3 regions of the Pseudomonas sp. 05N36 genome follow, and region 2 is predicted to be linked to each of the others. Evidence: predicted binding sites of a transcription regulator. Region 2 holds the regulator's gene; each other region holds the start of a gene.
What was found. Region 2 encodes FliA, which starts transcription of late flagellar genes. Its sites were predicted from a motif close to CTAAAGTTTNNNNNNNNNNNGCCGNTAA; they were not measured.

Region 1: AC1DIH_RS22330 (methyl-accepting chemotaxis protein) is a predicted target of FliA. The motif match lies at 3,163-3,190, and genes of this name have one in related genera.
Region 3: flgM (flagellar biosynthesis anti-sigma factor FlgM) is a predicted target of FliA. The motif match lies at 3,652-3,679, and genes of this name have one in related genera.

The regions. Positions count from the first base shown of each region.
Region 1 covers NZ_JBFTNH010000020.1:53,766-59,079, forward strand. The annotation lists gene AC1DIH_RS22325 (NAD(P)/FAD-dependent oxidoreductase) at 51-1,349, shown strand; gene AC1DIH_RS22330 (methyl-accepting chemotaxis protein) at 1,468-3,093, opposite strand; tRNA gene AC1DIH_RS22335 (tRNA-Pro) at 3,257-3,333, opposite strand; tRNA gene AC1DIH_RS22340 (tRNA-Lys) at 3,430-3,505, opposite strand; tRNA gene AC1DIH_RS22345 (tRNA-Pro) at 3,511-3,587, opposite strand; tRNA gene AC1DIH_RS22350 (tRNA-Asn) at 3,597-3,672, opposite strand; gene clpB (ATP-dependent chaperone ClpB) at 3,969-5,314, opposite strand, start outside.
Region 2 covers NZ_JBFTNH010000002.1:123,966-129,279, reverse strand. The annotation lists gene flhF (flagellar biosynthesis protein FlhF) at 1-1,041, shown strand, start outside; gene fleN (flagellar synthesis regulator FleN) at 1,156-1,986, shown strand; gene fliA (RNA polymerase sigma factor FliA) at 1,983-2,723, shown strand; gene AC1DIH_RS03650 (chemotaxis response regulator CheY) at 2,890-3,261, shown strand; gene AC1DIH_RS03645 (protein phosphatase CheZ) at 3,293-4,081, shown strand; gene AC1DIH_RS03640 (chemotaxis protein CheA) at 4,135-5,314, shown strand, end outside.
Region 3 covers NZ_JBFTNH010000018.1:32,487-37,800, forward strand. The annotation lists gene AC1DIH_RS21095 (glutamine synthetase family protein) at 1-412, shown strand, start outside; gene AC1DIH_RS21100 (MFS transporter) at 484-1,872, shown strand; gene AC1DIH_RS21105 (flagellar brake protein) at 1,930-2,676, opposite strand; gene AC1DIH_RS21110 (flagella synthesis protein FlgN) at 2,772-3,239, opposite strand; gene flgM (flagellar biosynthesis anti-sigma factor FlgM) at 3,288-3,614, opposite strand; gene flgA (flagellar basal body P-ring formation chaperone FlgA) at 3,766-4,527, opposite strand; gene AC1DIH_RS21125 (chemotaxis protein CheV) at 4,609-5,314, shown strand, end outside.

The sequences.
Region 1 (5,314 bases), on a different contig from region 2:
GCTCGCTCGGGTAATTGCACCGATTTCCTTTAGCCTTGCGAGATATCCCCATGACTCATCGTATTGTCATCGTTGGCGGCGGCGCCGGCGGTCTGGAGTTGGCTACCCGTCTGGGTAAGACTCTGGGCAAGCGTGGCACCGCCAGTGTGATGCTGGTCGACGCGAACCTGACGCACATCTGGAAACCGCTGTTGCATGAAGTGGCGGCCGGTTCCTTGAACTCTTCCGAAGACGAACTCAACTATGTCGCCCAGGCAAAATGGAACCACTTCGAGTTCCAGCTGGGGCGCATGAGCGGGCTCGATCGCGCACAGAAAAAAATCCAGCTGGCGGCTACCTACGATGAAAATGGCCGGGAACTGGTGCCGGCACGCGAAGTGGCTTACGACTCGCTGGTGATTTCGGTCGGCAGCACCACCAACGATTTCGGCACCCAGGGCGCGGCGCAACACTGCCTGTTCCTCGACACCCGTAAACAGGCCGAGCGCTTCCACCAGCAATTGCTCAACCACTACCTGCGCGCCCACGCCGGGCAATCCGATGCGGTGCAACAGATCAGCGTGGCCATCGTCGGCGCGGGTGCCACCGGCGTCGAACTGGCGGCGGAACTGCACAACGCGGCCCACGAACTGGCGGCGTACGGCCTGGACCGGATTCTGCCGGAAAACATGCACATCACCCTGATCGAAGCCGGCCCACGGGTGCTACCTGCCCTGCCGGAGCGGATCGGCGGCCCTGTGCATAAAACCCTGGAGAAGCTCGGGGTCAAGGTGCTGACCAACGCAGCGGTCAGTGAAGTGACTGCCGATGCGCTGATCACGGCCAGCGGCCAGGAGATCAAGGCCAGCCTGAAAGTCTGGGCAGCCGGAATCCGTGCGCCGGGTTTCCTCAAGGACATCGATGGCCTGGAAACCAACCGGATCAACCAGCTGCAAGTGCTGCCGACCCTGCAAACCACCCGCGACGAAAACATTTTCGCCTTTGGTGACTGCGCGGCCTGCCCGCAACCGGGCACCGATCGCAACGTACCGCCACGTGCGCAAGCCGCACACCAACAAGCCTCGCTGCTGGCCAAATCGTTGAAACTGCGCATAGAAGGCAAGCCGTTGCCGACGTACAAGTACACCGATTACGGCTCCCTGATCTCGCTATCGCGTTTTTCGGCTGTGGGTAACTTGATGGGCAACCTGACCGGCAGCGTAATGCTCGAAGGCTGGCTGGCACGGATGTTTTACGTGTCGCTGTACCGCATGCACCAGGTCGCGCTGTACGGCCCGTTCCGCACGGCGATGCTGATGCTCGGCAGCAGGATTGGTCGCGGCACTGAACCGCGTCTGAAGCTGCACTAACAAAACCAGTGATGTGGGAGCGAGCCTGCTCGCGATAGCGGACTGCCAGTTAACTCAATGTTGACTGACCTATCGCCATCGCGAGCAGGCTCGCTCCCACATTTTTTATCGCTCAAATTTACACCTGAAAGCGCCGCACCATGCCTTGCAACGCGCTGGCCAGTTGCGACAGTTCATGGCTGGAAGCGCTGGTCTGATCCGCACCTGCCGCAGAACGCACCGACAAATCACGGATGTTCACTAGATTGCGATCCACTTCCCGCGCCACTTGCGCCTGCTCTTCGGCAGCACTGGCGATTACCAGATTGCGCTCGTGAATTTCATGCACCGACGCGGTGATGGTTTGCAGGGCTTCGCCCGCCCGCTCGGCCAGTAGCCGCGTACTGGCGGCACGGGAGGCGCTGGCCTGCATGGACTCGAGTGCCAGGCTCGAGCCGTTGCGCATGCCCTGCACCATCTGCTCGATTTCCTGGGTCGACTGCTGCGTGCGATGCGCCAGCGCGCGCACTTCATCGGCCACCACCGCAAAACCCCGACCGCTTTCCCCCGCCCGGGCAGCTTCAATCGCCGCATTGAGGGCCAATAAATTGGTTTGCTCGGCAATGGCGCGAATCACATCCAGCACTTTGCCGATGTCCTGGGATTGGTTGGCCAGTGACTGCACGAGTTCACCGGTGTGCTGCACATCGTTGGCCAGGGCGCTGATGGCACTGGCGGTTTCGCTGACCCGCTCCTGCCCCAGTTGCGCCGACTCACTGGACTGGCGGGTCGCATCGGAAGTCGACACCGCATTGCGCGCGACTTCCTCCACGGCGGTGGTCATTTCGTTGACCGCAGTCGCCGCCTGTTCGATCTCGTTGTTCTGCTGTTGCAGGCCCTGAGTGCTGTCGAAGGTCACCGCGTTCAACTCATCCGCGGCTGTGGCCAATTGCGTGGCCGAACCGCTTATGCCTTGCAGGGTTTCCCGAAGGTTGCGCTGCATGGTCGCCAGCGCCTTGAGCAAACGACTGACTTCGTCGTTGCCATGGGTTTCGATGGGTTGGGTCAGGTCGCCCCGCGCCACGTTTTCGGCTGCATTCAGGGCTTCGCTCAGAGGGCGCACAATGCTGCGGGTCAGCAACATGGCGAGTCCGACGGTCGCCAGAGCGGCCAGACCGATGAACAGGCTGACAATCAGGCGCGAGGATTGGTAATGCGCTGCCGAGTTCTGGCTTTCAGTGGCCACCTGTTTGGCGAACAGTTCTGCCAGGTCATTGAGCTGTTTGCCGGATCCGTCGACTACGGTTTTCATGTCGACCAGCAGCAGCTTGGTCAATTCGTCACGCCGACCCTGTTCGGCCAGGACGAAAGACTGGGCGATGCCAGAACGATAGGCCGCGAAGGTTTTTTTGAACTGGTCATACAACCCTTTGCCTTCGGCAGTGGTGACCAGCTTGTCGTAGGCGGCAATCTTGTCGCTCAGTTCCTTGTCGCGGGTGTCCATCTGGCTGCGGTACTGCGCAATGTTCTTCAGATCCGGGTCCAGGGCCATGCGCAAGGAAATGGTACGGATGCGCAACATGATCTCGCGGATCTCGTCACCACCACGAATGCTCGGCAACCATTGGTTCTCGACCGCGACTTCGCTGTCGCGAATGCTCGACATCTGTCCCAGCGCGAACACGCCAAGCAAGGCGACCAGCACTGCAATAAGGGCAAATCCCAATGCTGCGCGAGGAGCGATATTCAACTGACGAAGTAACATAACGAGCGCCCTTTTTCTTGTTGTGGCTTGAGTAAAGGGGCGTGACTGCCGCAGTCCCCCGTCAGCTCGTTATCGGCAGGTTGTACGATGACTTGAAGGCAATGGGGCTTTTTCAACAGGCAAAAAAAAATCCCCGTATCTTTCGATACGAGGATTTTTAATATGGTCGGGGTAAGGGGATTCGAACTCCTGACATCCTGCTCCCAAAGCAGGCGCGCTACCGGACTGCGCTATACCCCGGTAAAAAAAAGGCACCCTTTACAAGGCGCCTTCTTCGATCAGCGCTTTTGGCCTCTGATCTTAAGATTCGATTCCAGCGCTAACTGGTTTCAAAAATGGTGGGTCGTGTGGGATTCGAACCTACGACCAATTGGTTAAAAGCCAACTGCTCTACCAACTGAGCTAACGACCCAAAAATGGTCGGGGTAAGGGGATTCGAACTCCTGACATCCTGCTCCCAAAGCAGGCGCGCTACCGGACTGCGCTATACCCCGGTTTGAAATTGGCTCCGTGACCAGGACTCGAACCTGGGACCCAATGATTAACAGTCATTTGCTCTACCGACTGAGCTATCACGGAACTACATATTTCAATTACAACTGTGAAGCTTGCTTCACCTCTTCGACCCGTTCGCATCGCTGCGTTCGTGTGTCTGAGGCGCGCTATTCTACAATCTTAAGCACCTCTGTCAACCCCCTAAATTGCTTTCAAGACAATGATTTGCAACTTATTTCAGATTTCTCCTTGGGGAGAAGAAACCGCTGGGGCGACTTACTGCGGGGCGCACTTTACAAGCCTTTTCCTTACAGTTCAACACCCTAAGAAAAAAAAGGCCCCGCGATGCGGGGCCTCCTTCATTACCGCGCTGCGAACGGTCAGTTGAAAACGATTTCGTCGTTCGCCACAGTGGCCGTCACGGTGGTGCCTGGCAGGAAAGTGCCGGCCAGAATCAGCTGTGCCAACGGGTTCTCGATCCAGCGCTGGATCGCTCGTTTGAGCGGCCGTGCGCCATAGACCGGGTCGTAACCCACTGCAATCAACTTATCCAGCGCCTCGCTGCTCAGCGTCAGTTTCAGCTCGCGCTCAGCCAGACGGCCGCGCAGGCGACCCAACTGGATCTCGGTAATGCCGGCAATCTGATCCCGTGCCAATGGCTCGAAGATCACCACTTCGTCGATCCGGTTGATGAACTCCGGACGGAAGTGCGTCGACACCGCATCCATCACCGCAGCACGCTGCGCCTCACGATCACCGACCAGTTCCTGGATCTGCACCGAACCCAGGTTGGAGGTCATGACGATCACCGTATTACGGAAATCCACGGTACGCCCGTGGCTGTCGGTCAGACGGCCATCTTCCAACACTTGCAGCAGCACGTTGAACACGTCCGGGTGGGCCTTCTCGACCTCGTCCAGGAGGATCACCGAATACGGCTTGCGACGCACCGCCTCGGTCAGGTAACCGCCCTCCTCGTAGCCCACGTAGCCCGGTGGTGCGCCGATCAGCCGCGCCACGGAATGTTTCTCCATGAACTCGGACATATCGATCCGCACCATCGCCTCTTCGGTATCAAAGAGGAATTCGGCCAAGGCTTTGCACAACTCGGTTTTACCGACACCGGTCGGGCCGAGGAACATGAACGAACCGCTTGGGCGATTCGGGTCGGACAACCCGGCACGCGAACGGCGCACGGCGTTGGCCACCGCCACCACGGCTTCGTTCTGGCCGATCACGCGTTGGTGCAACAGGCTTTCCATCTTCAGCAGTTTGTCGCGCTCGCCTTCGAGCATTTTCGACACGGGAATACCGGTCCATTTCGACACGACTTCGGCGATCTCTTCTTCAGTCACCTTGCTGCGCAGCAACTGGTTTTCACTCTTGCCGTGCTGGTCGACCATTTGCAGGCTGCGTTCCAGGTCCGGGATCACCCCGTACTGCAATTCGGCCATGCGGTTGAGGTCACCTTTGCGGCGGGCAGCTTCCAGTTCCTGGCGGGACTGTTCGATTTTCTGCTGGATCTGCGCAGAACCCTGCACTTCGGCTTTTTCCGAATTCCAGATTTCTTCGAGGTCCGAGTACTCGCGCTCGTGACGGACGATTTCTTCCTGAAGCTTTTCAAGGCGCTTCTTCGCCGCTTCGTCGCTTTCTTTCTTCAGCGCCTGGGATTCAACCTTCAGTTGAATCAAGCGCCGCTCCAGACGATCCAGCACTTCCGGCTTGG
Region 2 (5,314 bases):
GCCGGCCTGCCGCTGACCGCTGCGGAACCTTTGATCGAGCCGACCTTTGCTGAGCGGCCGCGTCCTGCTCCAGCGCCTGTGCATTCTGCCGGGGTCGATCCGCGGACTTTCGACTCGATGCGTTTTGAACTCAATGGCCTGCGTGAGCTGCTCGAAGTACAGTTGGGTTCGCTGGCCTGGAACCAGCTGCAAGGCAGTCGCCCGCAGCAAGCCAACCTGTGGCGTCGCCTGCAACGCATCGGCCTGTCCGGTCCGTTGTCGCGCGATCTGCTGGAACTGATTACTGACATTGAAGAACCCCGCCAGGCCTGGCGCATGCTGTTGGCGCACCTGGCGCGGATGATCGTGACTCCCGAGATCGAACCACTGGAAGAGGGTGGCGTGATCGCCATGGTCGGCCCTGCCGGCATGGGCAAAACCACCACGCTGGCCAAGCTGGCCGCACGTTACGTGCTCAAGTACGGCGCGCAGAACATCGCGCTGGTGAGCATGGACAGCTTCCGTATTGGTGCCCAGGAACAGCTCAAGACCCTGGGGCGTATCCTCAATGTCTCGGTGACTCATGTCGACCCGGGCCAGTCCCTGGCGCAAGCACTTGATCCACTGTTGCGCAAGCGTGTGGTGTTGATCGATACGGCAGGTCTGCAGGCCAGTGATCCGGCGTTGCGCATGCAGCTGGAAAGCCTGGCCGGTCGCGGGATCAAGTCGAAGAATTATCTGGTGCTGGCCACTACCAGCCAGAAACAGGTGCTGACTGCCGCTTATCACAGTTACAAGCGGTGCGGGCTGGCAGGCTGCATTCTGACTAAACTGGATGAAACAGCGAGTCTGGGCGAGGTGTTGAGCCTGGCAATCAGCCACGAATTACCTGTCGCTTATCTGACCGACGGGCCACGGATCCCGGATGATCTACATTTACCGCGCCGGCATCAGTTGGTCAGTCGCGCCGTAAGCGTGCAGATGCAGGAAGAACCCAGCGAAGAAGCCATGGCTGATATGTTCGCTGACCTCTACCACAGCCCGGCCAAGCGTGTCGGCTGAGGTAATAATGAATAGATTTGTATCTACATCGATGGCCTGCCATGCATTGTTCACACGTGAGCGCGCAGCCAGTCATGTAGTCCGCGTCTAAGCAAGACAAGGTAAAGAACGAACATGGGCAGCATGCATCCCGTACAGGTGATCGCAGTGACCGGCGGCAAAGGTGGCGTCGGGAAGACTAATGTGTCAGTGAACTTGTCCCTGGCTCTTGCTGAGCTCGGCCGGCGCGTCATGCTGCTGGATGCCGACCTGGGGCTGGCGAACGTCGACGTCCTGCTGGGGCTCACGCCCAAGCGTACGCTGGCCGACGTCATCGAAGGCCGCTGTGAACTGCGCGATGTATTACTTCAGGGGCCGGGCGGAATTCGCATTGTTCCAGCAGCGTCCGGTACCCAGAGCATGGTTCATCTGAGCCCGGCCCAGCATGCTGGCCTGATTCAGGCATTCAGCGACATTGGCGATAACCTCGACGTCTTGGTGATCGACACGGCGGCGGGCATTGGTGAGTCGGTCGTCAGCTTTGTTCGCGCCGCCCAGGAAGTATTGCTGGTGGTGTGCGACGAGCCGACCTCGATCACTGACGCCTACGCGCTGATCAAGCTGCTCAACCGCGATTACGGCATGAACCGCTTCCGCGTGCTGGCCAACATGGCGCAAAGCCCGCAGGAAGGGCGAAATCTGTTCGCCAAGTTGACCAAGGTCACGGATCGCTTCCTCGACGTCGCCTTACAATACGTCGGTGCGGTGCCTTACGACGAATGTGTGCGCAAGGCGGTGCAGAAGCAGCGCGCCGTGTATGAAGCGTTTCCTCGCTCCAAATGTGCACTGGCGTTCAAGGCCATCGCGCAGAAAGTCGATACCTGGCCGTTGCCTGCCAACCCGCGTGGGCACCTGGAGTTTTTCGTCGAGCGTCTGGTGCAGCAAACTGCGGGTCCGGTTCTATGACAGCCAGCGGTTACAACCTGTACAAGAAGTCGGCGCGTGACGCGCAGTACGAACTGATCGAGCGTTACGCGCCACTGGTAAAACGTATTGCCTATCACCTGTTGGCGCGCTTGCCGGCCAGCGTTCAGGTCGAGGACCTGATCCAGGCAGGCATGATCGGTTTGCTTGAAGTGTCGACCAAGTACGACGCGAGCAAAGGTGCGAGTTTCGAGACGTACGCGGGGATCCGCATCCGTGGTGCGATGCTCGATGAAGTCCGCAAGGGGGACTGGGCACCACGCTCGGTCCACCGCAATACCCGGATGGTGAGTGACGCGATTCGCTCAATTGAAGCTAAAACCGGACGTGACGCTAAAGATCACGAGGTTGCGGCCGAACTCCAATTGAGTCTCGACGATTATTACGGGATTTTGAATGACACCTTGGGCAGTCGCCTGTTCAGCTTCGACGATCTTTTGCAGGACGGCGAGCACGAAGGGCTGCACGAGGATGGCGCGAGTGCTCATCTCGAACCGTCGCGCGACCTGGAAGATGAACGCTTCCAGGCTGCACTGGCGGACGCGATTGCCAATTTGCCGGAGCGTGAGCGACTGGTGTTGGCGCTGTACTACGACGAAGAGCTGAATCTCAAGGAAATCGGTGAGGTCCTTGGGGTCAGTGAATCCCGGGTCAGCCAGTTACACAGCCAGTGCGCAGCCCGTTTGCGGGGGCGTTTGGGGGAGTGGCGAGCGCGCTGACAGCAGTGTGGGGACACTGCGAACGAAACAGGCAGGGCGTAACGCTGTGCCGGTCTTCATCCGTTGTGCTCCAGACAGTCGTCGAGTGCTCTGCCTGATTGATTGAATGGCGTGTTCAGGTGCTGAACGCGTTTAAGACTGCTTGGAGGTCGAATTGGACAAGAACATGAAAATCCTCATCGTTGATGACTTCTCAACGATGCGGCGGATCATCAAGAACCTGTTGCGTGACCTTGGGTTCACCAACACGGTCGAGGCGGACGACGGTACTACCGCCATTCCCGTTCTCAACAGCGGGAGCATCGACTTTCTGGTAACGGACTGGAACATGCCTGGCATGACCGGTATCGACTTGCTGCGCCATGTGCGCGCCGATGAAAAGCTCAAGCACCTGCCGGTGCTGATGGTCACTGCCGAAGCCAAGCGCGAGCAGATCATCGAAGCCGCTCAAGCCGGTGTAAACGGCTATGTGGTCAAACCCTTCACGGCCCAGGCGTTGAAAGAGAAGATCGAAAAAATATTCGAACGCATCGGTTGATGTGCTGAGCCACTGCGCCACGGGGGGAGCTATGGAGCAAAGAGAATCTTCACAGGGCGATTTCGAGTCGACCCTGAAAAAACACGCTCACGAACTGGTCGAAAGCCTTGAAAAGGGCAGGTTCGGTGACGCTGTGCAACTGATCCATGAGCTCAATCAGACCCGTGACCGCGGCCTGTACCAGGAGGTGGGCAAGCTCACTCGCGAGCTGCATAGCGCGATCGTCAATTTTCAGATTGACCCGCACATGCCGCAAGCCGAGGAAGTCTCACAGATCACGGATGCCACTGAGCGCCTGTCCTATGTGGTCAAGCTGACCGAAGCAGCCGCGAACCGGACCATGGATCTGGTCGAGAACAGTACTCCGCTGGTCAATGGCCTGAGCACTGACGCCCAGGCCTTGAGCGCCGACTGGGGGCGTTTCATGCGCCGCGAAGTCGGTGCCGAAGAGTTCCGCGAACTGGCCCGGCGTGTCGACGGTTTCCTGACGCGTAGCGTCGAGGAGAGCCAGGTCGTCTCGGGCAACCTCAACGATATTCTGCTGGCTCAGGATTACCAGGACCTGACCGGTCAGGTGATCAAGCGCGTGACTCAACTGGTCACCGAAGTCGAAAGCAACCTGCTCAAGCTCGTGCTCATGGCCAGTCAGGTAGACCGCTTTGCGGGCATCGAACATGACCATGAAGCGATGCTGGCTGAAAAAGATCCGCAAAAACATCTCTCTCAGGGTGAAGGTCCGCAGATTCATGCCGATAAAAGAGAAGACGTTGTGTCCGGTCAGGACGATGTGGACGATTTGTTATCCAGCCTAGGATTTTAGAGTTTTAGCATTTTAGGTTTTTTAGGTTTTTAGACCTCAGGAGCACCCCCTTAATGAGCTTCGGCGCCGATGAAGAGATCCTTCAGGATTTCCTGGTTGAGGCCGGCGAGATTCTAGAGCAACTGTCCGAACAGCTGGTCGAGCTGGAAAGCCGACCCGATGATGCGGATTTGCTCAATGCAATTTTTCGCGGTTTTCACACTGTAAAAGGGGGCGCCGGCTTCCTCCAGCTCAATGAGCTGGTGGAGTGCTGTCACATCGCCGAGAACGTGTTCGACATCCTGCGCAAGGGTGAGCGTCGCGTCGACTCGGAACTGATGGACGTGGTTCTCGAAGCGCTGGATGCCGTGAACAGCATGTTCAGCGAAGTCCGCGAACGTGCACCGATCACTGCGGCTACACCGGAACTGCTGGCGGCGCTGGCCCGTCTGGCCGAGCCGCAAACAGCCGACGAAGCACAACCGGTTGCTGAGGTTGTCCAGGCACCTGCCGCTGAAAGCGAATCGGGCGACATCACCGACAATGAATTCGAACTGCTGCTGGACTCGCTGAACGCGGTCAAGGCTGAGGCCGAAGCATCCGTTGCCTCGGCACCTGAAGCGGCTGCCGGCAGCGATGAAATCACCGATGCCGAGTTCGAGTCATTGCTCGACCAATTGCACGGCAAAGGCCAGTTCGCCCCTGATGCGGTGGCGGCAGTACCTGCCGCACCGGCTGCCCCGAAAGCGGCAGGCGACAGCTCCGATATTACCGACGACGAATTCGAAGCACTGCTCGATCAGTTGCACGGCAAAGGCAACTTCGCCGTTGATGCTCTGGAATCGGCGATTGCTGCTGTTCCAGCGCCTGCGGCACCTGTGGCTGCGGCCGCTGGCAGCGATCTGATCTCCGATCACGAGTTCGAATCGCTGCTCGATGAATTGCATGGCAAAGGCAAGTTCACGGAGGTCGGCACGGCTGCGGCTTCGGTGGCGGCACCCGTTGCCAAGGCTGCAGCGCCAGCACCTGTGGCTAAAGCGCCCGAGCCAAAAGCCGAAGCGCCTAAACCTGCTGCCGCTGCTGCACCGGCCCCAGCTCGCGCACCGGCCTCACCGCCCCCGGAAAAACCGGCCAGTGAAGCCGAGACCACCGTACGTGTGGATACCGCACGTCTCGACGAAATCATGAACATGGTCGGCGAGCTGGTACTGGTGCGTAACCGCTTGGTCCGTCTGGGCCTCAACAGCGGCGACG
Region 3 (5,314 bases), on a different contig from region 2:
CCATCCTTACGCATCGCCGAATAATGCCTGTTGGTCTTATGACAATCGGGCGGCGGGTTTGCGGATTCCTGCCAGTTCGCCAGAGGCGCGTCGGGTCGAGAATCGTCTGCCGGGCGCCGATGCCAACCCGTATCTGGCGATTGCCGCCAGTCTGGCGGCCGGGTTGTATGGCATTGAAAACGAGCTGGAGCCGACGCCGGCCATTCAGGGCGAGTTTGAAGTGCCGGACAGTTTGTCGTTGCCGTGTACCTTGCATGCTGCTCTTGAACGTCTGAACCGTAGCCAATTGGCGAAGGAACTGTTTGGCAAGGAGTTCATCGAAGGCTACATCGCTTCGAAGACCATGGAGTTGAGCAGTTTTCTTGATGAAATCACTCCCTGGGAGCGGCGCGTTTTAGCCGCCCAGGCCTAACCGATTCGTCGCTGTCGGGCTATCGTTGACGGTAGTCCGGTACTCACTGCAAGGAGCCGCTCGGAACGCCGATGCGCCAAATCCTGAAATCCTTTCGAGCGCTTTATTTCGCCTCGCTGATGATGTTGATCGGCTCGGGCCTCCTCAGTACTTACCTGGGCTTGCGCCTGGCAGCGGACCATGTCGACAGCCTGTGGGTCGGTGCGCTGATGGCGGCCAACTATTTCGGCCTGGTGCTGGGCGGGAAAATAGGCCACCGGTTGATCGCCCGGGTCGGTCATATCCGGGCCTACTCGGCCTGTGCCGGGATCGTCGGTGCGGCGGTGCTGGGGCACGGCCTGATCGACTGGCTACCGGCGTGGCTGGTGCTGCGGATGGTCGTCGGTCTGGGCATGATGTGCCAATACATGGTCATCGAGAGCTGGCTGAACGAGCAGGCCGAAGCCAGACAGCGCGGGGTGGTGTTCAGCGGCTACATGATCGCTTCGTACCTGGGGCTGGTGCTGGGTCAGTTGATTCTGGTCATGCACCCGTCCCTGGGGCTGGAATTGCTGATGCTGGTGGCGTTGTGTTTTGCGCTGTGCCTGGTGCCGGTCGCGCTGACGCGGCGGATTCACCCGGCGCCCTTGCACCCGGCGCCGATGGAACCGCGCTTTTTCATGAAGCGGGTTCCGCAATCTCTCAGTACGGTGCTCGGCGCTGGCCTGATCGTCGGTTCGTTCTATGGTCTGGCGCCGTTGTACGCATCCCAGCAAGGGCTTTCCACTGAAGAGGTCGGTCTGTTCATGGGGAGCTGCATCTTTGCCGGGTTGCTGGTGCAATGGCCGTTGGGCTGGTTGTCGGATCGTTATGATCGGGCCGTGCTGATTCGCAGTTTTGCCTTTTGCCTGGCGCTGGCGGCGTTGCCGTTGGCGATCATGCCGCAGGTGCCGCTTGAGATGCTGTTTATCGCGGGCTTCGCCTGCTCGCTGGTGCAGTTCTGTCTGTACCCGTTGGCGGTGGCGTTTTCCAACGACCACGTCGAAAGCGATCGGCGGGTATCGCTGACTGCCATGTTGCTGGTGACTTACGGTGTGGGGGCGAGCATCGGGCCGCTGGTGGCGGGTGTGCTGATGAAGTTGTTCGGCAGTCAGATGCTGTATGCGTTCTTCAGTTTCTTCGCGTTGGTACTGGTATGGCGCATCCGGCCAAAAGCGGTGACCAACCTGCATCAGGTGGAAGATGCGCCGCTGCATCACGTGGCAATGCCGGACAGCATGTCGAGTTCGCCATTGGTGGCGGCTCTCGATCCGCGGGTCGATGAGCAGGTCGTGCATGAGCAGATGCAAAATGGCACGAGCCCTGATCTGGATCCTGAGCGGGACGCAAAGTCCGACGCTGAGGATGTCGGCGGCTCTGATGAGCAGCCTGATGATCCGGGGGCGGAGCATCCGAAAAGCTTTACCGAGGCCAGGCCTTAGGGGCAAAAAAAACGGGCAGTCACCGAAAGGGACTGCCCGTTTTTTCAAGCGTCTGGATCAGAAGTCGTCTTTGTCGAAGCGGCGCGCTTCGCGTTGCAACTGATAGACGAAGCGCTCGACCTGACGCTGCACCAGTCCGCTCATGTTGTGAAAGCGTACGCCGGCGAAGGTGGTATCGATTTTCTCTTCGTGGTGCAGATAACGCAGCTCGATCGGTGCGGTCATGCTGCCGAAGGGCAGGGCGGCGATGAAGCGTTCATAGACCTGACCCAATTGAAGTCCGCTGGTGATGTCGCCATCAAAGCGCAGCTTGCAACCCGTCGCAGAGATATCCAGCAGTTTGCCACTGAGAGGCGTCTTGAGCTTTTCGCCACCGAGTTCGATGTTTACCAGTTGTGCCAGTTTCAAGGCTGCGCGAAACGCATTGCGACGCTGGTGGTAAACCACTTCATCGGGCAGCGTGCCACGGTAGCAGCGGTCGCCGTTGGACTCGTCGATGGTCAGCGCGCCGTTGCTTTCCCAGGCAATACGTACGCCCTCATGAAAGCCTTCAACCCGAAAAGCTTCGCCGGCAAGCAGGTAGCGTTCGCCATCGCGAGGGATCATTTCGTCCAGGGCGATCATGTTGCTGTCGCGATCGACGTCGATCAGGTAGCTCTGAAAGCGCTGGCTGCGTTCATGGAACGTGATGATCAGGGGATCATGGCTCTCTTGCAGCATCCGCAGATTGCCGGTGATTTCCAGCGGAGTGCTGAGCACCTTGGGTGGCTGCGGAGCATCTTCCGCGCTTGAGGCGTTGAACACGGTTTATCAATCTCCAGACAGAATACGATCACACGCAAGAGCCAGCATTCTGCCAGCATGTTTCGTGCCTTGATAGAGCACGCTTATTTATGAGTTCAAGCCTGACTGAGTGCGCGGGGCTTCACGAGCATGGAGGTTGATCCACGGGCGTCATAAAGCGCTGGAGGCTCGCCACCGTTAAGAATTTTCAACTGATTGGCGGTGGAGGCTTGTTGCACCTGGATCGAGCGGCCATTGAGCTCGTTGGCAGTTTGGCAATCTGCAAGCAGTCGGGTCAGGGCGTCGCTTTGGGTCAGCAACTGATCGCCGATACTTGAGTGGGCGGCGAACTGCTCCAGGCCTGCGCGGTTGGCAGGAAGGTTCAGGCTCGCGAGAATTTCGCTGCGTTTGCGGCCATGCTGTTCCAGCAGAATGATCAGTGCCTGTTTCTGCGCCAGAATATCCTCGAGCAGCGGCATGTCGCGGCCGTGCAGGGCGAGGGATTCGGTCTTCAGCAGCTCCAGCAATTGTTGAGCTGGAGCAAAGTCATCGGTGATCAGTTGCAGTAAATTAGTGTCGTGCATGGCTGGCCTTGGGTTTTAAGCGTCCAAAAGCCTGGCGCAGGCCTTTGGCTAGCGCTGGGCTTCGAAGTTGAGCAGTTTGCTGGCTACACGGTTGCTGTCGACCTTATAGCTGCCATCGGCAATCGCTGCTTTCAACTCGGCCACGCGGGCGTTGTCGACGGCAGGCTGATCGCGCAGCTTGTCAGTGATCTTCTGCAACTGTTGAGCCTCATTGCTGAGGTGTACCGATTCCCCGCTTTGGGTGGCACCGACCTGTTCGGTCGAGGTGCTCAGCGGCGCGGATTTGCCGGCATCGCCGGTGTCCTTGCTGACGCTGGTCCGCGCGCTGCTTGCGAGCGTGGGGGAGCTGTTTAAACGGCTGAAATCGATGACCATGATAAAAAAACCTCTGGGAATTTGGACGCTTGCCATGTTTTCGGCCATACCCGGGAAAACTTTAGGCTCAATAGTCGATGAGCTCGGGCGCGTCGGTATTTGCCCTGCGTGAGGCACAGTTTAGGGAACAGGACGGTTGTGCGCCAGTTATCTACATGGAGACTTCCACCTGGCCCGGTGCCGTGACTTGCGCCTTGATGACTCGTTGTGAGTTGAGGTTTTTGACTCTGATCTGCTCGCTCAGGCCGCCATTGGACAGTGCTTCACCCGGCATCCGCACACTCAGTGTGCCGCTGCGGGCGGTGATGACCACCTGATCGCCCTTGCGCACGACTTCTGCCTGCTCCAGATGAACAAGCGTGATCACTTGATCGCTGACCATTGGTCGGACAAGTTTTTGTCCGATGGCTTGATCGACGTTTGTCAGATATCCCTGATTGATCAGGCTGATATCGCGCTCACGCAGCATCACATCCGAAGGGTCGATGATTCCGGCCCGCTTGAGGGGGCGGGTGGTCGTGACGACCTCGCGAAACAGGCGGACTTGAGCGGGTACGAAGACGGTCCAGGGGGAGGCGCCTTCGCAACGGACTTTCACCGTGACCCGGCCCAAAGGTATGGCTGGGCGGTCCAGTGTCGCTGTCAATTCCTTGTCGCACGGCGGCATGTACATGCGCGGGTCGAGCTTGTTGACTTCGATTTCGTAGCGCCCTGCGGTTTGACTGGTGGCCAGATAGTCTTCTACGGTGAATTCAAGAAAGCCCTGAGTGACGCCGATAAGTAGATCAGGCAAGGTAACCGGGTCGGCAAAGGCAGGGCTGCCAGCGTTCAACAGGCATACGGCTGACAGGGCGCCGAGGAATTTACGGCACATTGATGTCAGGCGTCGGGAAAATGTCGTTTTTGTGTTCATCGCAGTTAAAAAGCAAGCGCCGTGCCGTTTAGTGATGAATGTGCGTCGCAACACACTTAGCGTTGGTGTAGGAGTCTGGGCATGGCTGGTGTAATGGATTCGGTTAACCAGCGCACGCAACTGGTAGGGCAGAATCGCCTGGAGCTGTTGTTGTTCCGTCTCGACGGCCAGCAGCTTTACGGGATCAACGTGTTCAAGGTTCGGGAGGTGCTGCAATGCCCCAAGCTGACCTTGATGCCCAAGTCCAGTCCTGTCGTGTGCGGTGTGGCAAATATTCGGGGGGCAACCATTCCGATTCTGGATCTGGCAATGGCGACCGGCTCAGGCGGGTTGCAGGATCAAAGCAATCCCTTCGTGATCATCACGGAGTACAACACCAAGACCCAGGGGTTTCTGGTGAGGTCGGTCGAGCGGATCGTCAACATGAACTGGGAAGAGATCCATCCGCCACCCAAGGGCACGGGGCGCGATCATTACCTGACCGCTGTGACTCGAGTCGACAATCAGCTAGTCGAAATCATCGACGTGGAAAAGGTCCTGGCGGAAGTTGCGCCGACGTCGGATGCGATTTCGGTTGGCGTGATCGATGCCGATACCCAACACAAGGCAATCTCCTTGCGAGTGCTCACGGTCGATGATTCGTCGGTGGCGCGCAAGCAGATCACGCGTTGCCTGCAGACGGTGGGGGTTGAAGTCATTTCGTTGAACGACGGCCGGCAAGCGCTGGATTACCTGCGCAAACTGGTCGATGAGGGCAAGAAGCCGGAAGAAGAGTTTCTGATGATGA